Regions from separate parts of the Streptomyces sp. B15 genome, predicted to be linked through region 3. Evidence: predicted binding sites of a transcription regulator. Region 3 holds the regulator's gene; each other region holds the start of a gene.

Evidence for each region. The regulator HrcA, encoded in region 3, represses chaperone genes, less so after heat shock. The targets are predictions, from matches to a motif close to TTNGCACTCNGNNNNNCNGAGTGCNAA.
Region 1: a site for HrcA is predicted at 1,936-1,962, ahead of groL (chaperonin GroEL). Genes of this name have one in related genera too.
Region 2: a site for HrcA is predicted at 5,240-5,266, ahead of groES (co-chaperone GroES). Genes of this name have one in related genera too.

The regions. Positions count from the first base shown of each region.
Region 1 is NZ_JAGPXJ010000003.1:118,859-128,739, reverse strand. Features, by position in the region: gene thrC (threonine synthase) at 1-515, shown strand, start outside; gene KBY19_RS03120 (MoaD/ThiS family protein) at 710-985, shown strand; gene KBY19_RS03115 (cold-shock protein) at 1,456-1,659, shown strand; gene groL (chaperonin GroEL) at 2,146-3,774, shown strand; gene KBY19_RS03105 (DUF427 domain-containing protein) at 3,966-4,301, opposite strand; gene KBY19_RS03100 (GNAT family N-acetyltransferase) at 4,298-4,987, opposite strand; gene KBY19_RS03095 (TetR/AcrR family transcriptional regulator C-terminal domain-containing protein) at 5,045-6,094, opposite strand; gene KBY19_RS03090 (FAD-dependent monooxygenase) at 6,275-7,387, shown strand; gene KBY19_RS03085 (transglycosylase SLT domain-containing protein) at 7,666-8,232, shown strand; gene KBY19_RS03080 (hypothetical protein) at 8,468-8,881, shown strand; gene KBY19_RS03075 (sensor domain-containing protein) at 9,035-9,733, shown strand.
Region 2 is NZ_JAGPXJ010000029.1:5,299-15,179, forward strand. Features, by position in the region: gene KBY19_RS15605 (WhiB family transcriptional regulator) at 1-257, shown strand, start outside; gene KBY19_RS15610 (LysR family transcriptional regulator) at 301-1,212, opposite strand; gene KBY19_RS15615 (MOSC domain-containing protein) at 1,305-1,973, shown strand; gene KBY19_RS15620 (SDR family oxidoreductase) at 2,049-2,822, shown strand; gene groL (chaperonin GroEL) at 2,941-4,572, opposite strand; gene groES (co-chaperone GroES) at 4,772-5,080, opposite strand; gene KBY19_RS15635 (nucleotidyltransferase domain-containing protein) at 5,369-6,169, opposite strand; gene KBY19_RS15640 (class I SAM-dependent methyltransferase) at 6,401-7,588, shown strand; gene KBY19_RS15645 (hypothetical protein) at 7,595-9,022, opposite strand; gene KBY19_RS15650 (hypothetical protein) at 9,012-9,881, opposite strand, start outside.
Region 3 is NZ_JAGPXJ010000057.1:20,521-30,401, reverse strand. Features, by position in the region: gene KBY19_RS23605 (nitronate monooxygenase) at 1-748, opposite strand, end outside; gene dnaJ (molecular chaperone DnaJ) at 961-2,094, opposite strand; gene hrcA (heat-inducible transcriptional repressor HrcA) at 2,095-3,111, opposite strand; gene KBY19_RS23590 (MBL fold metallo-hydrolase) at 3,374-4,156, shown strand; gene KBY19_RS23585 (DUF3097 domain-containing protein) at 4,170-5,042, shown strand; gene KBY19_RS23580 (Uma2 family endonuclease) at 5,014-5,619, opposite strand; gene hemW (radical SAM family heme chaperone HemW) at 5,729-6,952, shown strand; gene KBY19_RS23570 (SpoIIE family protein phosphatase) at 6,964-8,718, opposite strand; gene KBY19_RS23565 (hypothetical protein) at 9,138-9,389, shown strand; gene KBY19_RS23560 (long-chain fatty acid--CoA ligase) at 9,451-9,881, opposite strand, start outside.

The DNA of each region.
Region 1 (9,881 bases), on a different contig from region 3:
GCTGCCAGCTGGTGAAGATCGACAAGGGGCTGCGGGAGCTGATCGAGCTCGGGCTGGTCGAGGACAAGCCGTTCCGCATCTACGCCGCGCAGGCGGAGGGGTGCTCGCCGGTGTCCCGTGCGTACAAGGACGGCACCAGTGCCGTACGCCCGGTCAAGCAGCCCGACACCATCGCCAAGTCCCTGGCCATCGGGGACCCGGCGGACGGGCCGTACGTCATCGACATCTGCCGGCGCACCGGCGGGGCCGTCGAGGACGTCGACGACGCCCAGATCGTCGATGCGATGAAGCTGCTCGCGCGGACCGAGGGGGTGTTCGCGGAGACGGCGGGGGGCGTCACGCTGGGTGTGACCCGCAAGCTGATCGAGTCCGGCGCCATCGACCCGAGCCTCACGACGGTCGTCCTCAACACGGGCGACGGCCTCAAGACCCTCGACGCCGTGGCCCCCACCGCCCGGCCCAGCGCGGTGATCCGCCCCAATCTGGCGGCCTTCCGCGAAGCCGGTCTGGCCTGACCCGAGGGCCGGTGACGACTGGCCGGTAGGCCGGCACGGACTGACCCGAGGCGTCCCGGTCACCGAAGGCGCCTCCCGTTGCCGGAATGCCGAATGCCTCAGACGGCTGAAATCCGCCCCCCGGTGTTTAGGCGGCGGGAAGACCGGAGCGGACGCCTCCGGGGCGCGTTCCCACTTACGTTAGGAAGATCGACATGAGCGTCAACGTCCGGATCCCGACCATCCTGCGCACCTACACAGGTGGTCAGGCCGAGGTCACAGCCGAGGGCGGCACCCTCGGCGAGGTACTGGCGGACCTGGAGAAGAACCACACGGGCATCAGCGCGCGCGTCCTCGACGACGCCGGAAAGCTCCGCCGCTTCGTCAACGTCTACGTCAACGACGACGACGTCCGCTTCGAGCAGGGCCTGGAGACGCCCACCCCGGACGGTGCGGGCGTCTCCATCATCCCGGCGGTGGCCGGCGGCTGACCCGTTCGGTCCCACCCGCCGCCGCGGAGCCTGTCACCAGCGCTTCAGCCGCGGGATCGCCCCTTCCACAGAAAAGCGGAGGGGGCGATTCCGTGTTTCGGGAGACGGTAGAGTGACGGAAGTTCCCTCCCCCGATAGGCGCCGGCCGCGAAGTGAGTACGCGGCGAGGGCGGAACACCATCGCGACAACAACGGGACAAGTTGCTGTCGAAAACCGAGCGGCAATTGTCGTGAAGGCCCTGTATGTCTGGCCCGACTTGCCCTGCTCCAGCCGCAGTTGAGACTTATATCCGATCAGCCGTGCCCAGAATTCTCGTCCGATTGACCTGTTGCAGAGGGCGTCCGTGCAGATACATTCAGCGGCGGTCGACGCGTTCCGGCGCACGCCCCCGCTTGCCGGTGGGGGTGAGGTCTGACCCGGGTTCGCGAAGTGCGGGCTCGCGCAAGGGCCAGTAATAGGGGAGTTAGGAATGGCTCAGGGCACCGTCAAGTGGTTCAACGCGGAGAAGGGGTACGGCTTCATCGCGGTCGACGGTGGTGCGGACGTGTTCGTCCACTACAGCGCGATCCAGATGGACGGTTACCGCACCCTGGACGAAGGGCAGCGGGTCGAGTTCGAGATCTCGCAGGGTCAGAAGGGGCCGCAGGCGGACATGGTCCGCGTGACCGGCTGAGTGTCGCCGGACTGCGCAGAGCACACACAGAAGGGGCCGCACCCATTGGTGCGGCCCCTTCTGTTGCGTACCCCGCATGGGGGCTGCGCTTGCCAGCCCTGCTCCCCCAGGCGCAGACCTCCCGAGCTCCGGGGAATGACCGCGCCCCGTCAGGGGCGCGGGGAACTGCGCGAGCGACCACGAAGCACCCGCAGCCCGCAAGCCAGATCCAGGGGCACCCCCTCACCGGACGAAAGAGAGGGGGCACGCCGCAAGCGAGGGGCGCCCCGAACGTCGCTTGCACTCTCCATGCCCGAGTGCTAATCATTGGGTTAGCACTCTGCGAGTGAGAGTGACAGAGAAGGACCGGGTCGGTGAGGCCGTAGGCCGGGTGGGGAAGGAACCGCCGGGTCGTAGGCCGTCCGTCGCGGGCGCCACGCGGTCCGGAGAAATCCAACCCTCCCCTTGCGCTCGGCGCACGGGGGAATCCAGGGAGGACCAACCCACATGGCCAAGATCATCGCCTTTGACGAGGAGGCGCGGCGCGGTCTTGAGCGTGGCATGAACCAGCTTGCCGACGCCGTCAAGGTCACGCTCGGCCCCAAGGGCCGCAACGTCGTTCTGGAGAAGAAGTGGGGCGCCCCCACGATCACGAACGACGGTGTCTCCATCGCCAAGGAGATCGAGCTCGAGGACTCCTACGAGAAGATCGGCGCCGAGCTGGTCAAGGAGGTCGCCAAGAAGACGGACGACGTCGCCGGTGACGGCACGACGACCGCCACCGTGCTGGCTCAGGCGCTCGTACGGGAAGGCCTGCGCAACGTTGCCGCGGGTGCCAACCCGATGGCTCTGAAGCGCGGTATCGAGCAGGCCACCGAGGCTGTCTCCGCCGCTCTGCTGGAGCAGGCGAAGGACGTGGAGACCAAGGAGCAGATCGCCTCCACCGCCTCCATCTCCGCGGCCGACACCCAGATCGGTGAGCTGATCGCCGAGGCCATGGACAAGGTCGGCAAGGAAGGCGTCATCACCGTCGAGGAGTCGCAGACCTTCGGGCTCGAGCTGGAGCTCACCGAGGGCATGCGCTTCGACAAGGGCTACATCTCCGCCTACTTCGCCACCGACATGGAGCGCATGGAGGCGGAGCTCGAAGACCCGTACATCCTCATCGTCAACTCCAAGATCAGCAACGTGAAGGACCTCCTTCCGCTGCTGGAGAAGGTCATGCAGTCGGGCAAGCCGCTGCTGATCATCGCGGAGGACGTCGAGGGTGAGGCCCTTTCCACGCTGGTCGTCAACAAGATCCGTGGCACCTTCAAGTCCGTCGCCGTCAAGGCCCCGGGCTTCGGTGACCGCCGCAAGGCGATGCTGAACGACATCGCCATCCTCACCGGCGGCCAGGTCATCTCCGAGGAGGTCGGCCTCAAGCTGGAGAACGCTTCCCTCGACCTGCTGGGCCGTGCGCGCAAGGTCCAGATCACCAAGGACGAGACCACCATCGTCGACGGTGCGGGCGACAGCGAGCAGGTCGCGGGCCGGGTCAACCAGATCCGCGCCGAGATCGAGAACAGCGACTCGGACTACGACCGCGAGAAGCTCCAGGAGCGCCTGGCGAAGCTGGCCGGCGGCGTGGCCGTCATCAAGGCCGGTGCCGCCACCGAGGTCGAGCTCAAGGAGCGCAAGCACCGCATCGAGGACGCCGTCCGCAACGCGAAGGCGGCCGTCGAGGAGGGCATCGTCGCCGGCGGTGGCGTGGCCCTGCTGCAGGCGTCCTCGGTCTTCGAGAAGCTGGAGCTGGAGGGCGACGAGGCCACCGGTGCCGCCGCCGTCAAGCTGGCCCTGGAGGCTCCGCTCAAGCAGATCGCGGTCAACGCCGGCCTCGAGGGCGGCGTCATCGTGGAGAAGGTGCGCAACCTGACCCCGGGCCACGGTCTGAACGCGGCCACCGGCGAGTACGTCGACATGATCGCCGAGGGCATCCTCGACCCGGCCAAGGTGACGCGCTCCGCGCTGCAGAACGCCGCCTCCATCGCGGCGCTCTTCCTCACCACCGAGGCCGTCATCGCCGACAAGCCGGAGAAGGCCGCCGCCGGCGCCGACGCGGCTGCCGGTGGTGGCATGGGCGGCATGGACTTCTGACGAGTCCGAGCCGTACGTCTCGTACGTACGGCTCCGCCGCCTGCTGAGGCAGTACAGCCTGCTGAGGCAGCTCAGCTTGCTGAGGCAGCACGAGGGCGGGCACTCCGAACGGGGTGCCCGCCCTTCGCCGTTGCTGCCGCTTCCGCTCGCCTGGCCTGCTGCTCGACCACCGCTCGCCTGTTGCGCCGGTGTCAGCCCACCTCGACGTCCGCGAAGCAGAGGTGTCCCTTGATCTCGGACACCTGGTCGAACGGCTCGGGATAGGACCAGGCGATGTCCTGGGCCGTACCGTCGGCCAGCGACCAGTAGTCGGCGGTGCCCTTGAAGGGGCAGCGGGTGTGGGTGTCGGACGGCGTCAGCAGATCGGTGCGGACGTCCTCGGGCGGCAGGTAGTACCGCACCGGGTAGCCGGTCTCGCTCAGCAGCACCGGACGGCGGCTGTCCGCCAGCACCCGGCCGTCTCGCGTGACCACGCGCACGCGTTCGGTGCCTTCCTCGACAGTGATCGTGTGGCCCTGTGCAGTCATGGGATGTCCTTCCTCGCGGATTCTCGGACTCCAGCGTCGCTCCCGGCCCCGAAGAGCGCCAGGGCCGACGGTTCCAGTCCCGCCGTCTCAACCGGTACCGAGCGGTGCGCCTCCCAGTCGGCACGGTCCAGCCGAAGCCGCTCGAAGGTCCGGGCCCGGCCCAGCACGGCTGCGCTCATCAGACCGTCCGGCCGGTACCCCAGCTTCTCCGAGACCCGCCGCGAGCGCGGGTTGTCCGTCATCGCGGCCGACGTCATGCTGCGCGCCCCGAGCCCGGCGAAGGCCAACTGCAGTACGGCTGCCCGCATCTCGGTGCCGAACCCCTGGTTCTGGTGCGCCGCACCGAGCCAGGAGCCGGTCTCCGCTTCCCGTACGACCGCGAAATCGGTGCTGGTCACGTCCTGGCGCCCGATCACCCGGCCCTCGTGCAGTACGGCGAGGCTCAGCGTCCAGGCCTCCGGCCGCCAGTCGGCGATGGTGCTCAGTACGTGCTGGAAGCAGCCGCGCTTGCGCTCCTCGGGGCTCGCGGCGGTCCACGGAATGCTGAACGGCATCTCACTGTCGTCGTGCACCTTTCCGGCGGCGAGCTCCGCCAGCTCGGCGAGCGTCCGCTCGTCGGGAAGGCGCAGCTGGAGGCGGGGTGTCGTCAGACGCAGCCCGTACAAGGGCCAGATGTCGGCTTCCATGACGAGAGCTTGCCGAAGAGGGGGAGCGGGGTCGAACGAATTTGGCGCCGCACCGGTTCACCGCTCGGCGACGAGCCGGGCCACACCGTCGAGCATGGAGGCGAGTCCGGTCTCGAACAGCTGCTCAAGGTGGAGGTCGTAGCCGTCCTCACCGAGCGCGTCGACGAGACGGGCGAAGGTCGGGTAGGCGCCGGAGGCGGTGAGCGACGCGAGCGTCCCCGCCTGCTGTGCCATCCAGGCGTCCTCCGAGAGACCGGTGCTGCTCTCGGCCGCGGTCTCACGTTCCCACTGGATGGCGAGCCCCTGGATGTGGCTGTAGAGCAGCACATTCAGATCGAGCATGGTCGCCGGGTGGAGACCGTGGCCGTCCAGTGCGCTGAGCATCCACTCCGAGTACGTCAGCAGATTGGGCAGCAGCAGCGGGCGGGTGAGCGGACCGATCTGGGCCAGCCAGGGGTGGGCGCGGTGCAGCTGCCACAGGGAGCGGGCGCCCAGCTCCAGCCGGGCCCGCCAGTCGGCCGGTACGTCCGGGGAGCCGGGGGGCGGCAGCCGCCGTTCGCCCAGAACGGTGTCCGCCATCAGCAGCACCAGTTCGTCCTTGCCGCCCACGTAACGGTAGGCAGCCATCGTCGCGGCGCCCAGGCGGGCCGCCACGCTCCGCATGGACAGCGCGGGGAGCCCCTCGGAGTCGGCGATCCCGATGGCGACGCGGACGACGCGCTCGCGGGACAACTCCCCCTCGGCGCTCGGGCCGACGTCCGACGCCGGGCGGGTGAGCGGGGCACGACGGCTCGCGGCCGGTGCCGGCCGGGCGGAATCCGCCGGGTCCGCGGCCGGTGCCGGCCGGGCGGAATCCGCCGGACCTCCGGCCGGTGCCGTCCTCCGCTGCCGATCCGCGACCACGGTCCCCACGCGCGGCCGGGCCTCGACGAGTCCCTCCATGCGGAGGGTGGTCAGCACCTTGGTCGCGGTGGCCAGGGCGACATTCCACTCGCGGGCGATCTGACGGGTGGACGGCACCCGGTCACCAGGAGCGAGCTCTCCCTCGGCGATGCGCCGCCGCAACTCGGCCGCGATGCGCGCGTACGGCGGTGAGAGGTGGGCCACAATCCATCCCTTCCACTGGCTGTACTAGAACAGAGGCTAGCAGCACGGCGACCGCCGGGGGCCGGGTCTGTCCTAGCACAGAGAGGGGTCAGGCGGGGCTGACGTGGGTTGGCGAGCGGGCGTGTACGCCGTACATTCAGTGCTGTCCAGATCGGGCGTACACCGTACGAAGGAGTCGCCATGCAGACCGTCCTCATCTCCGGCGCCGGCGTCGCCGGGCTCACCCTCGCGCACTGGCTCCGTCACCACGGCTACGCGCCGACCGTCGTGGAGCGGGCGCCCGCCGTGCGACCCGGCGGCCACGCCATCGACGTGCGCGGCGTCGCCCTCGACGTCCTCGACCGGACGGGCCTCCTCGGCGAGGCGCGCCGAGCCCGTACCCGCATGCGCGGCATGTCGATGCACGACGGGGACGGCAACGAACTCTGGCGCTCCACCGAGATGACGTACAGCAGCGGCCGACTCGACAACGGCGACATAGAGCTGCTGCGGGAGGATCTGACCGCGATGCTGTACGAGCGGACGCGGGACGCGGCGGAGTTCCTGTTCGACGACTCCATTGCGGTTCTCGCACAGGCGGAGGACGGAGTCCAGGTCACCCTGGCCGGGGGTGCCCGTCGCACGTTCGACTACGTCATAGGGGCGGACGGGCTGCACTCTCGCGTACGCCGCCTGGCGTTCGGCCCCGAGTCCGACCATCTCCGCCATCTCGGCTCCCATGTGGCCGTCTTCAGTACGGACAACTTCCTCGACCTCGACCACTGGCAGATGTGGGTCCAGAGCGAGACCGCGAGCTACTGCGTGTACCCCGTACGCGAGAACACCGAGATCCGCGCCACTCTCGGCTTCATGTCGCAGTCGCTCGACCACGACCACCGCGACCTCGAGCAGCAGAAGAACCTCCTCGCCGAGAACATGGCCTCCCTCGGGGGCGACACCCCCAAGCTGCTGGAGGCCATGCGGACCGCGCCCGACTTCTACTTCGACGCCATGGCGCAGGTCCACATGGACAGCTGGACACGGGGTCGTGTCGCGCTGGTCGGCGACGCGGGCTACTGCGCCTCGCCGCTCTCCGGTCAGGGAACCAGCCTCGCCCTTGTGGGCGCCTACGTCCTCGCCGAGGAACTGGGCAGGCCGTCCGCCGACCCTGCCACCGCACTGCCCCGCTACGAGGAGCGCATGCGCCCCTACGTCGCCCTCAACCAGGCCCTCGCCACCGAGAATCCCGGCCAGGGAGCTTCCGAGGAGTCCCTCACCCGAGCGAAGAATGCCCTCACCCTGGGTGACGCGTAGGGGGTTGGTGTGTGAGGCCGCCCATAGGAGCCAGATCACTTACGAAGCCGAATCGTATGCCCCGGTTTTCGTGGATACGGGGCGAGGGGTGCGGCGGCTCGATCGAGTCGGGTATGTCGCACTATGCGGGGTCGTAGGTCACACAGTTGTCGGGCCGGGGAGCCGGTTCCCAGGGTGGGTGCCAGGTCGCGACGAGACCGGGACAAACGCACCACAAGGTGCGGCCCCCGGGGGGTGCGCGGCCGGACACGTCCCCCACTGGAAGGCTCTCCGCTCGCATGCGTACCGCTCTTCGCTCGCTCAAGCCCGCCCGCCTGGCCACCACCGGCCTGACCGCCCTGGGCGCGGCCGGTATCGCCACCACCGCCCTGGCCGGCACCGCCCACGCCGCCCAGGCCCCCGCCAAGCCCGCCACCCAGCCCGCCGCCGTCGCACACGCCCACGACGCCAAGGCGAAGGCCGACACGAAGGCGAAGGCGAAGGACGAGAAGAAGGACGAGAAGAAGGCCGGTGGCAAGGAGTACGCGGACAACCTGGACGGCTGGATCCGCGAGGCCCGCGCCATCATGAACAAGCACGACATCCCCGGCTCCTACGAGGGCATCAAGCGCAACATCATCCGCGAGTCGGCCGGTGACCCCAACGCCGTCAACGACTGGGACATCAACGCCAAGAAGGGCACCCCCTCCAAGGGCCTCCTCCAGGTGATCCAGCCCACCTTCGACCGCTACCACGTCGAAGGCACCCCCGACCAGCTGACCGACCCGGTCGCCAACATCGTCGCCGCCTGCAACTACGCCGCCGACCGCTACGGCTCCATGGACAACGTCGACTCCGCCTACTGACCAGCAACCCCTGCAGCACCACACACAGCACCACGCCACGCATGCGAACAGGAGCGGGCGGGAGGAACACCACCTCCCACCCGCTCCTTCGCATATATCCGCTCCTTCTTCTCAATGTCCGCTCGTCTGTTCTGTGGAGTATTCGGGTCATCGGGTGGGGATGCCTGAAATGCCCGCCGGTGTACCGCTGTTGGCGGGCGGAGTACACCGAACTCACGAGAAGAGGACGCACACCATGGCCGCAACCTTTCGTTTCCGTACTGCCGTTGCCGGTGTCATGACCGTCGGGCTGATCGGGGTGGGTGCTGCTACAGCGACCGCGACGACCGGCGAACCCACCGCGACTGCCGACACCTCGGTCCAGGCCGATTCCAGGGCCAGGACCAACACCGTCACTGCAGACCGGGAACATGTGAAGCAGTGGGAGGAGTTCCGGTTGCGTGGGAAGGTGACCGGGATCAAGGCGGGGACGACCGTGCACCTCCAGCAGAAGCAGCGCGGCAAGTGGAAGACGCTGCCGGGGACATCGATCGTCAACCGTTCACTGGACTACTCGATGCGCGTCAAGCTCGGCATCAAGGGCGTGAACCAGGTCCGGACGATGATCGCGGGTGAGCCCTCGAATCCGGTGACGGTGACCGTCCGCTGACGGTATGCGCGTCCGCTGACGGTACGCGCGTCGGCTGACTGTGGGCGTGCTGTACGTACCGCTGGGGCCCGAACACGGGGTAGTGCTAGATACACCCCGAGTTCGGGCCCCAGCGGTATGGGTTCGGGCTCGCGGTCCGGCGACAGTGGACACATGACAACGACGACGCACGTACAGCCCAGTCGACCCTCCCAGTCCCCCTCCTCCGCGCTTTCGGCACCGATGCCGGCGGTCTCCGGCGCCCGTGGCGGGGGACGTTTCGGGCGGGAGGTGGGGTATCTCCTCTCGGGGCTGCCGATGGGCATCGCCGCGTTCGTCTTGATGGTGACGGGCTTCGCGCTCGGTGTCTCGACGCTCGTCATCGTCCTCGGTCTGCCGGTGCTGGCCGGAACACTGTCCATGGCCCGGTATCTGGCTCGTGTCGAGGCGGACCACATAGCCGCAGTCACCGGCCGCCCTCTCCCGCACCGTCGCCGGGAACCGGCTTCGTCGGAGAAGGGGAGCGGCGGCGGACGCTGGAAGATCGTGCGTGATCCGCAGGCGTGGCGGGAGCTGGCACACGCGGTGCTCGCCTTCCCCCTCCGGGTGGTGACCTTCTCCCTCGCAGTCACCTGGCTGGTGGGTGGGCTCGGCGAGCTCACCTATGGGCTGTGGTCCTGGTCGCTACCCCGCGATGACGGGAAGGACGGCCTGATGGATCTGGCCTTCGGCATATCGGGGCGGGGTCCCGACATCGCCTTCAACACGGCGCTCGGTGTGTTCCTGCTGCTCACAACGGTGCCGGTGGTGCGGGGGCTCACGGTGGTACAGGCAAGCCTGGGACGCGTCCTGCTGCGCCGGGGCGAGCTGTGACGCGGACTTGCGGACCGGGGTCCCGGGGCTCGGGGCCTGGTCAGACGGGGCCCGGGGGAGGGAGCGGGCGCTCGAGCGGCGCGCCGGCCGAACTGCTGCCATCCTGAGGCGGCGGGCAGCTGCGACGGGCGGGCACCTTTCGCAGCGC
Region 2 (9,881 bases), on a different contig from region 3:
GGGGGGTGGACAGTTCGCTGTTCTTCCACCCCGAGGGGGAGCGCGGCGCCGCCCGCAGTGCGCGGGAGGCTTCCGCCAAGGAGGTGTGCATGCGCTGCCCCGTGCGCTCCGAGTGCGCGGCGCACGCTCTTCAGGTGCGCGAGCCCTACGGCGTGTGGGGCGGGCTCACCGAGGACGAACGCGAGGAGCTGCTGGGCCGCGCCCGCAGTCGGCTGGTGACCGCCCACCCCACTGCGGACCCGCCTCCTGAGAGCTAGGGCTTGCCGCCCGTCCCGCGTACCCGGCGTGGGGGCAGCCCTCTCATCGGCGGGCGGCCGCCGCCAGGTGGTCCAGCATCTGCGCGACGGCTGGCACCCGGGCGAGGTCGGGCAGTGTGAGCGCGACCACCTCGCGCCGCACGGCCGGGGTGACCCGCACAGCACGCGTCCCCCGCGGGCGTACGGACTCCACGGCCAGCTCCGGCAGGACGGCGACCCCCAGTCCCGCGCCCACCAGCCCCACCACCGCCGGATAGTCGTCGGTCGCGAAGTCGATACGCGGGGTGAATCCCGCGGCCTCGCACACCTGGACGAGATGCCCGCGGCAGCGTGGACAGCCCGCGATCCACGGCTCCTCGGCGAGAGTGCCGATGCCCACCTCCTCGGCGTCCGCGAACGGGTGCCCCTCGGGCACCAGCCCCACCAGCCGGTCGGTCAGCAGGGGCCGGACCACCAGGTCGTCCCTCCCTCCGCCGGCCGGGAGATCCCCCCAGGGGGCGTCGTCGTAGCGGAACGCCAGTGCGATCTCGCAGTCCCCCGCCCTCAGCATCTCCACCGAACGCGGCGGCTCGGCCTCCACCAGCGACACCCGGGTGCCCGGATGGTCGGCCCGCATCGCCGCGACGGCGGTGGGCACCAGGGTCGAACTCCCGCTCGGGAAGGAGACCAGCCGCACCCGCCCCGCCCGCAGCCCGGCCAGCGCGGCGACCTCCTCCTCGGCCGCCGCCAGCCCCGCCAGAATGCCCGTGGCGTGGCGTACCAGCGCCTCCCCCGCCTCCGTCAGCCGCATCTCGCGCCCCGCACGCACCAGCAGCGGTGTCCCCGCCGCGGCCTCCAGCGCCTTCATCTGCTGACTGACGGCGGGCTGGGTGCAGCCCAGCTCCCGCGCCGCCGCGGAGAACGAACCGGTGGTGGCGACCGCGCGCAGGACACGCAGATGACGGGCCTCGATCATGCTTCGAGCATACCCAGTGCATAAGGCAAACTTGGAGGCTCGCGTGAAAACCGGCTCGCGGCTTGGGGAAGAGCGCGGATAGCCTCGTGCCCATGCAGCTGCTTTCCGTGAATCTCGCCAAGCCCCACCGCTCGGAGCACACCGACGCCGAGGGCCGGTGGACCGGCATCGACAAACAGCCCGTCGAGGGCGCCGTCACCGTCGCCGCACCCGGCCCTCGCGGCACCGGCGGCAGCGGACTGGCCGGCGACACCATCGGCGACCTGCGCCACCACGGAGGCGAGGAGCAGGCGGTCTACGCCTTCGCCCGCGAGGAACTCGATTTCTGGGAGGGCGAGCTGGGCCGGAAGCTGCCCAACGGCGTCTTCGGCGAGAACCTCACCACCCGCGGCGTCGACGTCGACGACGCCCGCATCGGCGAGCGCTGGCAGCTCGGCGCCCCCGGCACCGGGCCGCTGCTGGAGGTCTCCTCCATGCGGATCCCCTGCCGCACGTTCGCGGGGTGGCTCGACGAGCAGGGCTGGATCAAGCGGTTCATGAACCGCCGGATGCCCGGCGCCTATCTGCGGGTCGTCGAGCCCGGCGAGGTCCGTGCGGGCGACCCCGTCACCGTCGTCCACCGTCCCGACCACGAGGTCTCGGTCAGCTTCCTGTTCCGCGCACTGACCCAGGAGCCCGGACTGCTGCCGCGCGTCCTGGCGGCCGGCGAGGCGCTGGACCCACTGGCACGGGAGAAGGCGCTGCGCCGTACGGAGGGCTGATCCACCGCCATATGCGCCGTCGGTCCCGGCGGTTGCGCGGCGGCCGGCCGCGTGCGGGGCCGATAGCGTGGCCGTATGACGACTGCACTCATCACGGGAGCCACCGCCGGCATCGGCGCCGCCTTCGCCCGGCGGCTCGCGAGCCGCGGCTACCACCTCGTGCTCGCCGCGCGGAACACCGACCGGCTGTGGCGTGAGGCGACCGAACTGCACGACCGGCACGGTGTGGAGGCCGACGTCGTCACCGCCGACCTGGCGACGGAGGACGGTATCCGCGCCGTCGAGAAGCGGCTGCGCGACCCCGAACACCCCGTCGATCTACTGGTCAACAACGCGGGGTTCGGCAACAAGGGCCGCTATCTGGAAGTGCCCGTCGCCGACGAGCTGAAGATGCTCAAGGTGCACTGCGAGGCGGTGCTGCGGCTGACGTCCGCCGCGACCGGATCCATGTGCGAGCGGGGACGCGGTGGCGTCATCAACGTCGCGTCCGTCGCCGCCTTCTTCCCCCGGGGGACCTACGGGGCCTCCAAGGCCTGGGTCACCCAGTTCACCCAGGGGGCGGCCAAGGATCTGGCCGGTCAGGGCGTACGGCTGCTCGCGCTGTGCCCCGGGTTCGTCCGTACGGAGTTCCACGAGCGCGCCGGGATGGATTCGGGGGACATCCCCAAGTGGATGTGGCTCGACGCCGACCAGGTGGTCGAGACGGCGCTGCGGGACCTGGCGCGCGGGCGCACGTTGTCCGTGCCGGACCCGCGGTACAAGGCGCTGCTGGGGGCCTCACGGCTGATCCCGCGCGGGGTGCTGGCGCGGGCGTCGTCGACAACGGGGCGCAAGTACGGGCCGAAGTAGGTATTGCGGAACGACGCCGTTGGCGGTGTTGGTGCGTTGCCGGGTGCGCGCCGAGGCCCCCAGGAGAGCGCAGTTCCCCGCGCCCCTTCGGGGCGCGGGGAACTGTTCAGGCGTTGCCTCAGTGGGCGTGACCGTGGCCGTGGCCGTGGCCACCGGCGGCCTCTTCCTCCTCCGCCGGCTTCTCGACGACCAGCGTCTCGGTCGTCAGCAGCAGCGAGGCGATCGAGGCGGCGTTCTCCAGCGCGGAGCGCGTCACCTTGACCGGGTCGATGACGCCGGCCTTGATCAGGTCGCCGTACTCACCGGTGGCGGCGTTGAAGCCCTGGCCGGCCTCCAGCTCCGCGACCTTGGCGGTGATGACGTAGCCCTCCAGGCCCGCGTTCTCGGCGATCCAGCGCAGCGGCTCGACCGCGGCGCGGCGGACGGTGGCAACACCGGTCGCCTCGTCGCCCTCCTTGCCGAGGCTGCCTTCCAGCACCTTGACCGCGTGCACGAGTGCGGAGCCACCGCCGGAGACGATGCCCTCCTCGACCGCCGCGCGGGTCGCGGAGATCGCGTCCTCCAGGCGGTGCTTCTTCTCCTTCAGCTCCACCTCGGTGGCCGCGCCGACGCGGATGACGCACACGCCGCCGGCCAGCTTGGCGAGGCGCTCCTGGAGCTTCTCGCGGTCCCAGTCGGAGTCGGTGGACTCGATCTCGGCCTTGATCTGGGCGACGCGGCCCTGCACGTCCTCGGACTTGCCGGCGCCGTCGACGACCGTGGTGTCGTCCTTGGTGACGGTGACGCGGCGGGCGCTGCCCAGCACGTCGAGACCGGCCTGGTCGAGCTTGAGCCCGACCTCCTCGGCGATGACGGTGGCGCCGGTCAGCGTCGCCATGTCACCGAGCATGGCCTTGCGGCGGTCACCGAAGCCGGGCGCCTTGACGGCGACCGCGTTGAAGGTGCCGCGGATCTTGTTGACGACGAGAGTGGAAAGCGCCTCGCCCTCCACGTCCTCGGCGATGATCAGCAGCGGCTTGGAGCCGCCCGCCTGCATGATCTTCTCCAGCAGCGGCAGCAGGTCCTGGATGGAGCTGATCTTGCCCTGGTGGATCAGGATGTACGGGTCGTCGAGGACGGCCTCCATACGCTCCTGGTCGGTGACGAAGTACGGCGAGAGGTAGCCCTTGTCGAAGGCCATGCCCTCGGTGAAGTCCAGCTCCAGGCCGAAGGTCTGGGACTCCTCGACGGTGATGACGCCGTCCTTGCCGACCTTGTCCATCGCCTCGGCGATCAGCTCGCCGACCTGCTTGTCCTGCGCGGACAGGGCGGCGACGGAGGCGATGTCCTCCTTGGAGTCGATCGGGCGGGCCGTCTTGACCAGCTCGTCCGAGACCGCGCCGACAGCGGCGTCGATGCCCTTCTTCAGGGCGGCCGGGGAGGCACCGGCGGCGACGTTGCGCAGGCCCTCGCGAACCAGGGCCTGGGCCAGCACCGTGGCGGTGGTGGTGCCGTCACCCGCGATGTCGTTGGTCTTGGTCGCCACCTCCTTGAGGAGCTGGGCGCCCAGGTTCTCGTACGGGTCCTCGACCTCGACCTCGCGGGCGATCGTGACGCCGTCGTTGGTGATGGTGGGGGCGCCGAACTTCTTGTCGATGACGACGTTGCGACCCTTGGGGCCGATGGTCACCTTCACGGTGTCGGCGAGGTTGTTCACACCGCGCTCAAGGGCGCGACGGGCGTCCTCGTCGAACTTAAGGATCTTCGCCATGGAAGCTGTTGTGTCCTCTCACACGTCTCGCACGTCTCGTACGCGCACGTATCGGCCCGCACGAGCCGCGCCCTGGCCCCTGCTACCTCGCACGAGGAGCGGGCACCAGGGCGCGATTCGACTGCACGCTGCTGCTTCCGGCGGTGCGTTGCGCACCGGGAAGCGACTGCGTCCGTAGTCCGTAGAACTTCTCGCCGTATTACTTCTCGACGATCGCGAGAACGTCGCGGGCCGAGAGGACGAGGTATTCCTCGCCGCTGTACTTCACCTCGGTGCCGCCGTACTTGCTGTACAGCACGATGTCGCCGACGGACACGTCGAGCGGCAGACGGTTGCCGTCCTCGAAGCGGCCCGGGCCCACGGCCAGGACGGTGCCCTCCTGGGGCTTCTCCTTGGCGGTGTCCGGGATGACCAGGCCAGAGGCCGTGGTCTCCTCGGCGTCGAGCGGCTGGACCACGATGCGGTCCTCGAGCGGCTTGATGGCAACCTTGGAGCTGGCGGTCGTCACGATCCGACCTCCCCCTTCGGAGATCTCATTACGTCAAAACTGAGGGCTTATGTCTGGGGTGGCGACCTGGTAGATCCGTCGTCGCGGGTGCCGGATCTTCCCGTCGCGATCTGCTGGCACTCCCACGGGGAGAGTGCCAAGGTCGAGATTATGCCCGGCTTAGCACTCGGTCAAGCGGAGTGCTAGCCGCACCGGCTTGTGCCGTTGTGAGGGGCGCCCCCCTCGCTCGCATTCTGCGGAGATTCACCGTGGGGCTGCGGCTGTCCGCCGGGCGCGGCGACATCGTGGTCACTCGCGCAGTTCCCCGCGCCCCTGCGGGGCGCCCAGGAGCGCCTCGGCCTGCTCCAGGGCCTGGAGCAGGGCTTCGGGGGTGGGGCGGAGGTCGGTGAGCAGGGCGTCCAGCGGGCGCAGGCCCGCCCGGGTGAGGAGACGCTTTTCATTGGTGATCCACTCGCCGCGTGCCGCGAGCACCGCGTGCGCCGACTGTGCAGCGGCGGTGGCCAGCGCGCCCGCGACCTCGGTGGCCTGCCCGCGCGGCGCATGGGCGCCCTTGGCGTACCGCAGGGTCAGCGCGGCGCGCTCCCGCCACACCGGCGGGGCCGCGGCCCGCAGCGCGTCCGGGTACTCCGGGCGGGGCAGCGTGCCGCGCAGCACCCGGTTGAGGGCGAGTTCGGCGACGACGAGGTAGCTGGGGATGCCCGCGAGATGGAACATCAGCGGCTCCCAGTGGAAGCGCCCTTGCCGGGCTTCGGCGAGTTCGTGCTCGACCACGTCCAGGTCTCGGTAGTGGACATCGACGTGCCGACCGTCGATGGTCAGCCAGGCGCCGCCGTTGAAGACGCCGCCGCCCCATCCGCCGAGCTGCGACACCTCACCCGGCCAGCCGAGGCCGCGCAGCGCGGCGGGGTCGAAGGGACCCCGGTAGTAGACGGCGAGGTCCCAGTCGGCTCCTGGGTCGTGGGTGCCCTGGGCGCGGGAGCCGCCGAGGGTGACGGCGTGCACGGTGGGCAGCGAGGCCAGCCGCTCGGCGACATGGTCCAGGAAGTCCGCGTCCGTCATGGCGGGCGCGGGGACGGGCGTCTCGGGCATAAGGCAGGCGTCCTCGTGGTGAGAAGTGACGACGGGCAGCGCCCTCTCAGGGGCGCGGGAACCGCAACGGGTGCGCGGGCACCGCAGGCTTCGGGCAGGTGCGGCCCGCACCGGAACAGGACCGGCCGGCGGACCGCCTCGGCGCGTGGCGTACGTCGTCACTCCATGGGCCCGACCCTACCGCCCCGGCCCGGCCGCCCGCAGGGCCCGGCGGCACGGGACAATGGGCGGGTGGATCGTGAGGTGTTCGCCCAGCTGCTCTCCGACGAGGGACAGGAACTGCTGCGTCAGGTACGGGGGACCGAGCCCGCGCGGGAGCTGGCCGTGGCGACGCGGCTGCGGCAGCGGTACGAGCCCGCGCTGGTCTCGGCGGCCCTGGCGCAGAGCCGGCTGCGCAGCCGCGCCGAGGCGAAGTTCGGCCCGGCCGAGGCGCATGCCCTGTACTTCACCGCCGACGGTCTCGAACAGGCCACCCGCACCCCGGTGGCGGCGCACCGCGCCCGGCGGATGAGCGGGCTCGGTGTGCGCAGCGCCGTGGACCTGTGCTGCGGCATCGGCGCCGACGCGCTCGCCCTGGCCCGGGAGGGCATCCGCGTGCTGGCCGTCGACCGCTCGCCGCTGACGTGCGCGGTGGCCCGCGCCAACGCCGAGGCGCTGGGGCTCGGCGCTCTGGTCGAGGTGCGCTGCGCCGATGTCACCGAGGTGGCCACCGACGGCTTCGACGCGCTGTTCGCCGATCCGGCACGCCGCACCGGGCGGGGCCGCGTCTTCGATCCCGAGGCGTACTCCCCGCCGCTCAGCTGGGCCGTGGAGGCGGCCCGGGCCGCGCCGCTGGCCGCCTTGAAGGTGGCACCCGGCATCCCGCACGAGGCGGTGCCCACCGGGGCGGAGGCCGAGTGGGTCTCCTACGGCGGGGACGTCAAGGAGGCGGTCCTGTGGTTCGGCGCGGGCCGGGCGGCTCCCGGTGGCGTCCGGGCGACGCTGCTGCCGTCCGGTGACGCGCTGGCCGGGCGGGGGCTGCCCGATCCCGAGGTGGGCGAGGTGGGCCGGTACCTCTACGAGCCGGACGGTGCGGTCATCCGCGCCCATCTGGTCGCCGAGCTGGCGGAGCGGCTGGCAGGCCGGCTGATCGACGCGACGATCGCCTATGTGACGGCGGACGCGGCGCACTCGACGCCGTACGCGACCGGGTACGAGATCACGGATGTGCTGCCCTTCAACGTCAAGAAGCTGCGGGCGCTGCTGCGGGAGCGCGGCATCGGTGTCGTCACCGTCAAGAAGCGCGGCTCGGCGGTGGAGCCCGAGGAGCTGCGCCGCAAGTTGAAGCTGGACCCGAAGTCGGCGGGCGGCTCCTGCACCGTCTTCCTCACCCGGGTCGCGGGCGCGCCGAGCATGCTGCTGGGCCGTCCGCTGGGCTGAGCGGGGTCAGCGCCTGCGGGAGGCGCGGGTGAAGTCGCCGCGCAGCACCCGTTCGGTCAGGGTGTCCTCGGTCAGGGAGCCGTAGCCGGTGGCGGCCCACAGACTGTCCTCGGGCGGCACCTCGAAGTACGGGACGCGGCGGTCCTGGAGGGTCTGGGTGAGGACTTCGGGTGCGCGGCGGGCGGCCACCGCGGCGGCGCAGTCACCGCAGGCCGCGACGGACAGCGACTCGCGGCGGCCCAGCGGGCGCCAGCGGATGCGGTCGGCGGCGCGGCCGTGCAGCGGGTGGAAGAAGCACAGCGGCAGCGCAGCGGCACGGGCGGACGCGGACGGCTCGGACCGGCGCAGCGCGTCACGTCCTTCCTGGAGGAGGGCGAGCACACCGGCCAGGTCGGGTATGTCGCGGGCCTCGTCCAGCACCTTGCCGGCGGCGGCGTAGGCGTCGAGGGAGAGCTGGAGCAGATCGCTGTCGGCGCCGTCCTCGCTCGGCTCGTGGGCCAGCAGTTCCTCGTTGTAGGCGAGGAGTTCGCGCTGTGCGCGCTTGCGCAGGTCGCGTACGCCCGCCTTGCGCGCGGTCGCGAACACCGAGCGCGGGGAGGTGAACGGCACCCGGATCGAGCTGCTGGAGCGGCGGGCCCGCACGGTGCGGTGGACGAGTCCGGCAGCGACCAGCACGGCAAGTCCCGCGACGATCAGCGCTCCGAGCACGAGCGGGGACAGACCGCTCCCGCCGCCGGCATCCTCGGCCCCGGCACCGGTCCCGGCGCCGTCACCGTCCTCGGCCCCGGCACCGGCCTCTGCCTCGGCACCGTCGCCGTTCCCCGACGGGCGGTCGCTGCGGAGATCCTCGGTGGCCTTCTCGTACACCTTGTCGCCGTTGCCGGACTTCACGATCTCCAGCGCGCGGGAGAACTTGGCGTAGAGGCTCTTGTCCTTCATGCCCTCCTCGTGGCCGACGGCCGCGACGCCCCAGAACGCCTGGTACTTGCCTCTGCGCGGGAACTCGTAGCCGTTGAGGAAGCCGTCGTTCTCGCTGAGGGTCATATAGACGGCTTTCTTGGACTGCCCCTCCGCCAACCGGTAGCGAACGACATCGACCATCTTCTTCGGGTCGCCGCCCCAGGCGTCCCCGGCGATCAACGGGACGACGACGACCCGGACCGGAAGGCCGGACGCCTTGATCTTCTCGGCCAGCTTGCGCTGTTTGTCCGCCGGGAACGCCTGCTCGTACGACGGGTCGACGTAGACCGGTGACTTGCGGAGCCCTTCGGCGATCCGGTCGCCTGGCCTGTCGTCGGCGGCACCGGCCCGCCCCGCCGTCCCGAGCGTCAGCGCCAGCGCCAGCGCGGTGACGACGCACGCGAGGACGACCGCCGGCAGCCGGGCCGGACGGGCGAAGTGGGCGCCGGGCGCGGCGCGTAGCTCAGTGGACACCTAGCTGCTCCCGTACTCGACGGACGATCTGGTCGGCGGTCGGGTCCGCGTCCCGGCCGGTACCCTGCGGGGCGGCGAGGGGGCCGGGGACCCGGTGGTAGGGCTCGTGCGGGGCGGAGCGGGCGGCGCCGGGGTCCCGCAGGCACAGCAGCCGCGCGCCGACGACACCCGCGATGTGGTCGGCCCGCGAGCCGGACGTGGACGTGCCGCGTTCCTCCAGCGCCGCCCGGCAGCCGGCGCAGACCGGACGCGAGCGCGCGCCGCCGCTCTCGCCGGGCAGTTTCAGCTTCCGTGTGGCGGCTGCGGGCCCGTGCAGCGGGTTGAGCACGCACAGCCGGGTCCCGGCGGAGGTGACGTGGCGCCCGCCCCCGGCGGCCAGTACGGCACGGCCGGTGCGGATCAGGGCGAGCCCGGCCGCGAGGGTGGGTGCGTCGGCGTCGGCGTCCACCCGGTTGTCGCCCTCCTGGTCGAGGAGGAGGGTCGCCGCGTCCAGGAGGTCCCACACCCGGGTGCGCACGGCGTCCGGCAGGTCGCCGGACAGCTGCTCGTACTCCTCGTTCAGCTCGTCCAGTTCGCGCCGTGCCGTTCTGCGCAGCCAGCCGGTCGACGGACGCGCGGGCGCCTGCGGGTCGGTACTGCCCGACGCGCCGCCGGTCACCAGGCCGGTGGCGGACGCGCGGGTGGCGGCCGACCGCACACCGGGGCCGAGGTGCCGGGCGATGCCCAGTCCGGCCGCCGTCACCCCGAGAGCTGCCAGCGCGCCCACCACTCCCAGCAGCGTCCCCGGCACGAAGTCCTCGGCGTACAGGGAGGGCAACTCGTCCTCGGTGACCGGGTCCTCGGCGGCCATCGGCTCCAG
Region 3 (9,881 bases):
CCTCGGTGGGCACAAAGGCGGTGCCCAACTGCCCGGCCACCGCGCCCGCGGCGAGCACGGCGGCGATCTGCTGCCCGCGCATCAGTCCCCCCGCCGCGATCAGGGGCAGCGCCACCGCCTCCTTGACCTGCGTGATCAGCGACAGCAGCCCGATACCGGCGCTCCCGCGGTCACCCTGCGCGTCATCGCGGTGCGTGCCCTGGTGGCCGCCCGCCTCTATGCCCTGCAAGCACACGGCGTGCGCACCGGCCGCCTGCACCGCGCGCGCCTCCGCGACCGAGGTCGCGGTCACCACGGTGCAGGTGCCCAGCTCGGCGAAGCGCGCCAGCACCCGGCGGGTGGGGCAGCCGAAGTGGAAGGAGACGACCGGGACCGGATCGTCGTAGAGGATCGCCAGCTTCGCCTCGTACGCGTCGTCCGTCGTGACGTCGGTGTCGCCCAGCTCCGTCTCGTACCAGGTGGCCTCGCCCGCGAGTTGTTCGCGGTAGACGTCGACCGCGGACGGGTCGGTGGTGCGCGGCTGCGGCATGAACAGATTGACGCCGAACGGGCGCCCCGTCTGCTGCCGCAGCTGTCTGATCTCCTCGTACATCGCCTCGGGCGTCTTGTACCCGGCGGCCAGAAAGCCCAGGCCACCCGCCTCGCTCACCGCCGCGGCCAGCTCGGGGCGGGAGACCCCACCTGCCATCGGGGCCTGGATGACGGGGTGCGCAGTCAGCTCGGAGAGCGAAGGCGACGAGGTGGACATGGCCACATCCTGTCACGCCCCCACCGCACACCCCCGTGCACCCTCGGTGTCCGCCACCGCGCCCCCGGCGCCCGCTTCGGCGCCGGGGCCGAGCCCCGGCCGCCGGCCCTCAACGCCCGTTGAAAGCGTCCTTCAGCCGGGAGAACAGCCCCTGCTGACCGGGCTGACCCATCCACCCGGAGGACAACCCCCGAACCCCCGGCCGCCGGCCCTCAACGCCCGTTGAAAGCGTCCTTCAGCCGGGAGAACAGCCCCTGCTGACCGGGCTGGAACTGGCCGGTAGGCCGTTCCTCGCCGCGGAGTTTGGCCAGGCGGCGGAGGAGTTCCTCCTGCTCGGGCTCCAGCTTCATCGGGGTCGTCACCTCGACATGGACGATGAGCTGTCCGCGGCCACCGCCGCGCAGATGGGTGATACCGCGCTCGTGCAGCGGGATCGACTGGCCGGACTGGGTACCGGGCCGGATGTCGATCTCCTCCATGCCGTCCAGCGTCTCCAGCGGCACCTTCGTACCGAGAGCAGCGGCGGTCATGGGGATGGTGACGGTGCAGTGCAGGTCGTCACCGCGGCGCTGGAAGGCCGGGTGCGCGTTCTCGTGGATCTCCACGTACAGGTCACCGGCCGGCCCGCCGCCCGGGCCGACCTCGCCCTCGCCCGCGAGCTGGATGCGGGTGCCGTTGTCGACACCGGCCGGGATCTTCACGGTGAGGCTGCGCCGCGAGCGCACCCGTCCGTCGCCCGCGCACTCCGGGCAGGGAGTGGGCACCACGGTGCCGAAGCCCTGGCACTGGGGGCAGGGCCGGGATGTCATGACCTGGCCCAGGAAGGACCGGGTGACCTGCGAGACCTCGCCACGGCCCCGGCACATGTCGCAGGTCTGCGCCGAGGTGCCGGGTGCGGCACCGTCGCCGCTGCAGCTGCCGCAGACGATGGCGGTGTCGACCTGGATGTCCTTGGTGGTGCCGAACGCGGCCTCGTCCAGGTCGATGTCCAGCCGGATCATGGCGTCCTGGCCCCGGCGGGTGCGCGAGCGCGGGCCGCGCTGCGCCGCCGTGCCGAAGAAGGCGTCCATGATGTCGCTGAAGTTGCCGAAGCCCGCGCCGAAACCGCCGGCGCCGGCACCCGCGGCGCCGGAGGCCGGGTCCCCGCCCAGGTCGTAGACCTGCTTCTTCTGCGGGTCCGAGAGCACTTCGTAAGCGGTGTTGATCTCCTTGAACCGCTCCTGGGTCTTCGGGTCCGGATTGACGTCCGGGTGCAGCTCGCGCGCGAGTCTGCGGAACGCCTTCTTGATCTCGTCCTGCGAGGCGTCACGTTGCACACCGAGGACCGCGTAGTAGTCCGTCGCCACTTATGACTCCGCCAGGATCTGTCCGACGTACCGTGCCACTGCGCGTACAGCTCCCATCGTTCCGGGGTAGTCCATGCGGGTCGGTCCGACCACGCCGAGTTTGGCGACTGCTTCGTCGCCCGAACCGTAACCGACCGAGACGACCGATGTGGAACTCAGTCCCTCGTGCTGGTTCTCATGCCCGATTCGTACGGTCATACCCGGGTCCTTGGCCTCTCCGAGCAGCTTCAGCAGGACGACCTGCTCCTCCAGCGCCTCCAGAACGGGCCGGATGGTGAGCGGGAAGTCGTGCCCGAAGCGGGTCAGATTGGCGGTGCCGCCGATCATCAGCCGCTCCTCGGTCTCCTCGACCAGGGTCTCCAGCAAGGTGGCCAGCACCGTCTGGATCGTGCCCCGGTCGTCGGCGTCGAACGCCTCCGGCAGGTCCTGCACCAGGGAGGGGACCTCGGTGAAGCGTTCGCCGACCACCCGGCTCAACAGCCGGGCCCGCAGATCCGCCAGGACCGTCTCGCCGATCGGCGCCGGGCAGTCGATCAGCCGCTGCTCGACCCGGCCGGTGTCGGTGATCAGCACCAGCATCAGCCGCGCGGGCGCCAGCCCCAGCAGCTCCACGTGCCGCACCGTCGAACGGGTCAGCGACGGATACTGCACCACGGCGACCTGCCGGGTGAGCTGGGCCAGCAGCCGGACCGTACGGCCGACGACGTCGTCGAGGTCGACGGCTCCTTCGAGGAAGTTCTGGATGGCGCGCCGCTCGGGGGACGACAGCGGCTTGACCCCGGCGAGCTTGTCGACGAAGAGGCGGTACCCCTTGTCGGTGGGGATACGGCCCGCACTGGTGTGCGGCTGGGCGATGTACCCCTCGTCCTCCAGTGCCGCCATGTCGTTGCGGACAGTGGCCGGCGACACCTTCAGGTTGTGGCGCTCCGTGAGCGCCTTGGAGCCCACCGGTTCCTCCGTGCCGACGTAGTCCTGGACGATGGCGCGGAGGACTTCAAGTCGACGCTCGCTGAGCACGGCGCACACCTCCCGTCCGGCCGTTGGTCCGAAGTCCGTTCCCTCGGCGATCCCCTCTGGCACTCTTCCTGCCGGAGTGCCAAGTCCCTGAGCCAGTGTACGGCCGGTCACCACGGCCAGGGCAAGGGCCGTCCGTCGGCAGACCGCGGCCGGGACCGGGACCGCCTGCCGGCAGGCCCGACGGTACCGCGCCACCGTGGTGCGATCCTCGCTCCCGGTGCGGCCCAGAGCGTCGTGACCGGACTGCGGTTAGCGTCGTGGCATGCAGCCGTTTGGGGAAGACGCCGGACACCATCAGTCGGCCGACGACCACAGCTGGGAGCGGGTCGCGCCCGGTGTGCTGCGGCGCAGACTGCCGCAGTGGGACGCGACGGTGGGCGCCGTCGGCGGTGACCACTGCGCCCTGGTGATCGACACCGGATCCTCGCTGCGCGAGGGCGCTGTGATCCGCGCCGAGGCGACCGCGCTGCTGGGGCGCCGGGTGACGCGGGTGGTCCTCACCCATCCGCACTTCGACCACGTCTTCGGTGCCGCCGTCTTCGCCGGCGCGGAGGTGTACGCGGCAGTCGGCGCCGGCGAGCTGCTGGCCCGCAGCGCCGAGCTGCTGCGGGACGACGCCGTGGCCCACGGTCTGCTGGAGGACGAGGCCGGGGAGGCGGCCGACGTCCTGGTGCGCCCGCACCATCCGGTCAGCGGACAGCTCACCCTCGACCTGGGCGGACGCGAGGCCGTACTGGTCAACGTCGGCCCGGCGCACACCGAGCACGACCTGGCCGTCCTGGTGCCCGGCTCCCCCGACGTCGTCTTCTGCGGCGACCTGGTGGAGGAGTCCGGCGCGCCCCAGGCCGGGGCCGACGCCCATCCGGCCCACTGGCCGGCCGCGCTGGACCGGCTGCTGGCGCTGGGCGGCGAGGACGCCGTGTACGTACCGGGACACGGAGCCCTGGTGGACGCGGCCTATGTGCGGGCCCAACGGGACGAGCTGGCGCGCCGGTTCGCCTCCCAGGGCACCTGGGCACCTGGCGGCCCGAGCCGCGACACGTAGCACAATGAGCGGCATGCGCAGCCGAAACGACCGCTATGACAACCCGGATCTGACTCCCCCGTGGAAGCGGGCGCGCACCGTGCCCGAGGTGGCCGCCGAGCGGGATCTGGTGGTGGAGGAGGTCGGTACCGGGTTCTGCGGGGCGGTCGTACGGTGCGAGAAGACCGCGGAGGGCCCGACCGTCACCCTTGAGGACCGCTTCGGCAAGCACCGGGTCTTCCCGATGACCGCCGCGGGCTTCCTGCTGGAAGGCAGGACCGTCACGCTGGTGCGTCCCCGCGCGAAGGCGGGCGCGGGCGCCGGGGGCGGCGCCCCGGCGGCCGGGCGGCGGCTGACGGCCTCCGGTTCCCTCGCCGTGCCCGGCGCACGCGCCCGCGTCGCACGGGCAGGGCGGATCTATGTCGAGGGGCGGCACGACGCCGAGCTGGTCGAGAAGGTGTGGGGCGACGACCTGCGGATCGAGGGGGTGGTCGTGGAATACCTGGAGGGCGTCGACGACCTGCCCGCCGTCGTGGACGCGTTCGCACCCGGGCCCGAAGCCCGGCTCGGGGTACTGGTGGACCACCTGGTGCCCGGCTCGAAGGAATCGCGGATCGCCGAGCAGGTGAGCGGGGACCATGTGCTGGTGGTGGGGCACCCGTACATCGACATCTGGGAGGCCGTGAAGCCCGCCTCGGCAGGCATCCGGGCCTGGCCGCGCGTTCCGCACGGCCAGGACTGGAAGACCGGGGTGTGCGCCGCCCTGGGGTGGCCGCAGAACACGGGCGCGGCCTGGCAGCAGCTGCTCGGCCGCGTCCGCTCCTACAAGGACCTGGAGCCCGCCCTGCTGGGCCGGGTCGAAGAGCTCATCGACTTCGTCACTGCTCCGGCTTCTCCGACTGCTTGACGGGAAGGGTCTGGAACTCCTCGGTCTCCAGCTTCACTCCGAGGAGGTCGAGCGGGAGGGACTCGCCGAACCGCGCCCGGCGCTCCACCCGGTAGTCGGCCTCCTCGCCCTTGCCTGCCGGTTCGGTGAGCAGGACGCACTCACCCGTGAAAGGATCGATGATCAAATATCCGGGGACGCCGCCCGCCGCGTAGAGCGTGCGCTTGGTGACGTAGTCCCGGTGCTTGCTCGTCTTGGAGACAACCTCCAGGAGGAGGGTGATCTCCTCGGGGGGCATCAGCCTGCCCGAGGCAGGGCCCGCGTCACGCGGGAGCACCACGAGATCCGGCTGGGGTTCGCTGGTCTGGGCGAGGAGGGCGACGTCCTGGGTCTGGAGACGGTCCCAGCGCTTGCGGGGGATCTGGTCCGCCACGGCCTGCACGATCCGGTTGTGGACCAGATCCGGCCCCGCCATCATCACGATTTCCCCCCACAGCAGTTCCGCCTTGAAGCCCTCCGGTACGTCGAGACCCTCGAAGACCTCTATCGCGCGGGAGTCGGTCATCCTGGTATCCATCCGTTCTGGTGCGATGGTCATTCCAGCCCCCTTGCGGCCCTGCGTTCATGTACGCACTCAGCGTAGCCACCAGATGTGACAGTGCGCACGCCGTCGGCCGTCGTCCGAACGGTGCCGGACAATGGAGAGCATGCCCTCCGCACTTCCCGACGGCGAGCCCGTGCCCCGCGACGGTTCGCTGCCCCCGCACGCACTCGACGGTGCGGCCGACCGCCCGCTCGGCTTCTACCTCCACGTGCCGTACTGCGCCACCCGCTGCGGCTACTGCGACTTCAACACCTACACCGCCACCGAGCTGGGCGGCAGCTCCCGCGAGGGCTACGCGGAGCAGGCCGTCGAGGAGATCCGGCTGGCCCGTCGCGTACTCGGCGACGACCCGCGCCCGGTCGAGACGGTGTTCGTCGGCGGCGGCACCCCCACGCTGCTCCCCGCCGCCGACCTGGGCCGCATGCTCGCGGCCGTCAGGGACGAGTTCGGGCTGGCGCGGAACGCCGAGGTCACCACCGAGGCCAACCCGGAGTCGGTGGACCCCGCCTACCTCGCCGAACTGCGGGAGGCGGGCTTCAACCGCGTCTCCTTCGGCATGCAGAGCACCCGCCCGCACATCCTGCGCGTCCTGGACCGCACACACACCCCCGGACGGCCCGAGGAGTGCGTCGGGGAGGCCCGCAAGGCGGGTTTCTCCCATGTGAACCTCGATCTGATCTACGGCACGCCGGGCGAGTCGGACGAGGACTGGCGCGCCTCCCTGGACGCCGCCCTCGCCGCGGGCCCCGACCACATCTCGGCGTACGCGCTCATCGTGGAGGAAGGCACCCGGCTCGCCCGCCGCATCCGGCGCGGCGAAGTGCCGATGACCGACGACGATGTGCACGCGGACCGCTATCTGATCGCCGAGGAGCGGCTGACGGCGGCCGGTATGGAGTGGTACGAGGTCTCCAACTGGGCGGTGACCGGTGACGAGGCGGCCCGCTGCCGGCACAACGAGCTGTACTGGACCGGTGCCGACTGGTGGGGCGCCGGACCGGGTGCGCACAGCCATATCGGCGGCGTCCGCTGGTGGAACGTCAAGCACCCCGCTGCCTACGCGAAGGCGCTGGCCGAGGGCCGCTCACCCGGCGCCGGCCGCGAACTGCTCACCGCGGAGGACAGGCGCGTCGAACGGATCCTGCTGGAGCTGAGGCTCAGCCAGGGCTGCCCGCTGTCACTGCTCGCGCCGCAGGGTGCGCGGGCCGCCGAGCGGGCCCGGGACGAGGGCCTGCTGGAGGGGGAGCCGTACGAGGAGGGCCGCGCGGTGCTGACCCTGCGGGGCCGGCTGCTGGCCGACGCGGTGGTCAGGGACCTGGTGGACTGAGGCGGCGGGCCTTACGGCTGGCGCGGCAGGCCGGTCCGGCCGTCGGATGCCGTTCCGGTCTGCTCCGGCACCCGCAGCACCAGCATGGCCAGGTCGTCGGCGGGCAGGTCGGGCGCGAAGGCGTACACCGCGCGGCGCACATGCTCGGCCGTGCCGTCGGCGTCCAGCCCCGCGCCGGCGGCGAAGCAGGTCGCCAGGCCGTCGCCGTCGTCGAACAGGCGGCGCCCGCAGCGGCGTTCGGTCACTCCGTCAGTGACGCACAGCAGGGTGTCGCCGGGGTGCAGCGAGAAGGAGTGGCACTCGTAGCCGACCCGCGGTGCGACCCCGAGGAGCAACTGGGGCTGTGCGGCGGTACGCACCGTCCCGAAGGCGTCGCGCACGAGCGGCAGCGGATGGCCAGCGCAGCTGAGCGTGCACTCCACGAGCCCGTCCCGGAAGGCGAGTTCGCCGTAGACGACGGACAGGAACCGCGCCTGCTCCCCCACCTCCCGGTTGAGCCGCTCCAGGGTCTCGGGCACGGAGTGGCCCTCCCTGGCGAGCAGTCGCAGCACGGGGCGGGCCAGCCCGGTCACCACGGCCGCCTCCGGGCCGTTGCCGCACACATCGCCCAGTGCGAAGCGCCAGCGGCCGTCGGGCAGCCGCAGCAGGTCGTAGAAGTCACCACCCGCCCAGGCGCCCTCGCCGGCGGGTTCGTAGACGAGCGCGGTGTCGAGACCGGGGACGTGCATCTCCTCGCTGGGCAGCAGGCCGCGCTGCAGGATCTGGCTGATGTTCGCCTGGAGGGCGTAGCGACGCGCGGAGAGTACGGCGAGCGCCACCCGGCGTGCGAAGTCCTCCACCAGCCCCAGCACTTCGTCCGGTATCCGCAGCAGACCGGCGCGCCCGATCACCAGCGCCCCGACCGAACGGCCACCGACGACCAGGTCGCACACGACCGAGGCCCCGTCGGTGCCGGTCGAGGCGGCGCCACCGCTCGACGCGGCGCCGCCGGGCCGGCGCCAAGGGGCGGCCTGACCGGGCAGCACCCGGGGCGCGGGGACGGGCGGCTCCTCGGGGAGTTCGGCACGCAACTCCTCGATGCGGCTCTCCTGCGCGTGCCAGACCCGGGCCAGCCGGGGCCGGCGCGAGCGTTCGTCGTCCCGCAGCCATACGGCACACCAGTCGGCGAAGCGCGGCACCATCAACTGCCCGGCGAGCGAGGCGACCTTGTCCTCGTCGGTGTGCCCGGACAGCAGGTCCGACGCCTCGGCGAGGAAGGAGAGCGCACCGTTGTCCGTCCACTCGCGGTCCCGGAACGGATGGGACACGCTGGAGACGGCGGGAAGGGCGGCGGCAGGGGAGGCGGAGGCGGACCCCGGGTCGTCGGGCGGGGTCTCGCCCAGCCCGGCACCGAGGATGTGCGGTGCGGGGCCGAGTTGGAACCACACGGCCTTGCGGTCCCTGCGGTAACTGATGCCCCACTCCTTGGCGAGCGCGCCGACCAGCCGCAGGCCGTGGCCCTCCTCGCCCTGTGCGGCCACCCGGCGCGCGGGATGGCGGTCGGCGACCTCCGCGTAGACGACTCCGGCGGCGTAGCGGCACTCCACCTCGACCGAGGTACCGGCGTGCACGACGGCGTTGGTGACCAGTTCGCTGACCAGCAGCACCGCGTCCTCGGCCGCCGTACCGCGCACTCCCCACCGGCCGAGCGCCGCGCGGGCGAAGCCGCGCGCCGCCCCTGCCGCGAGCGCGTTGCCCGGCAGTTCGGTACGGACCGCGTGCGGCATCTCGCCCCCGCGCCCTCCCGCCCCTGACGGTGGCGCTGTAATGGCATTCGACGGTGGCATCGTGGTCGGCCTCTCCGCCCCCGTGGTGTCCGCCTCATCCCCGCTGTCCATCGCACCCCTCCCCGGGCGACTACCCCGGGTACTCCCCCGGTCGTTCCCTCACCGCGCTCGGCACGGTAGAGAGCAAGGGTGACAGAAGGGGCTCGGTCATACGCGTGGAGTCACGGAAATCGTGGCCGAACACCGCCGTTCCCGACCTTGAGCCCTTGACACCGGTCCGCGGCCCGGTACTCTTCTCGCTTTCCTCGGGCTCTTTCCCGCGCGGTGCGAGCGGACGCGGGATGTCCCGATCATCTTTCTGACCGGCCCCCGACGGCGGGAACGCAGATCACGCCTACCGGGGCGATGCGACGGGAGCCGTGGGCTGTCTGACGAAGCCGTTCGACCCATGGGTGCTGCGCACCAAGGTGGCGGTCTTCCTCGATCTGTACCGCAAGAACCGTCAGTCGAGCCGGCTGCTGGAGGAGGAGCAGCGCCGACTGGACGACTTCGCCGACCGCCTGGCAGCGATCGAGAGCCGACTGGCAGCCGACGGCACGGCCGACACCGCACGGCTCGCCCGTGACGTCGCCGCCCTGGCCGACGCCCTGGACGAGCTACGCGGCTCCTGACCGCCGAGGTCCCGGGGCCGAGCCCTCTCAAGGAGCGTCCGGCGACCGGACCCCACGGGGGTCACCGCTCGCGGGCGCCCTCGTACATCTCCTCGATCAGCCCGCTGAACTCCTTCTCCACCACCGGCCGCTTCATCTTGAGGCTGGGTGTCAGTTCGCCGTGCTCGATGTCCAGGTCACGCGGCAGGATCCGGAACTTCTTGATCGTCTGCCAGCGCTGGAGCCCGGCGTTGAGCTGCTCGACGTAGCCGTCCACCAGGCTGCGCACCTGCTCGGAGCCGACCACCTCGGCGTAGGGCTTGCCCTTGAGGTCCTCGTGGTCGGCCGCCCAGGCAGTGATGGCCGGCTCGTCCAGCGAGATGAGCGCGGTGCAGTAGTTCCGTCCCGCGCCGTGCACCAGGATGTTGGAGACGTACGGGCAGATCGCCTTGAACTGGCCCTCCACCTCGGCAGGGGCGATGTACTTGCCGCCGGAGGTCTTGATCAGGTCCT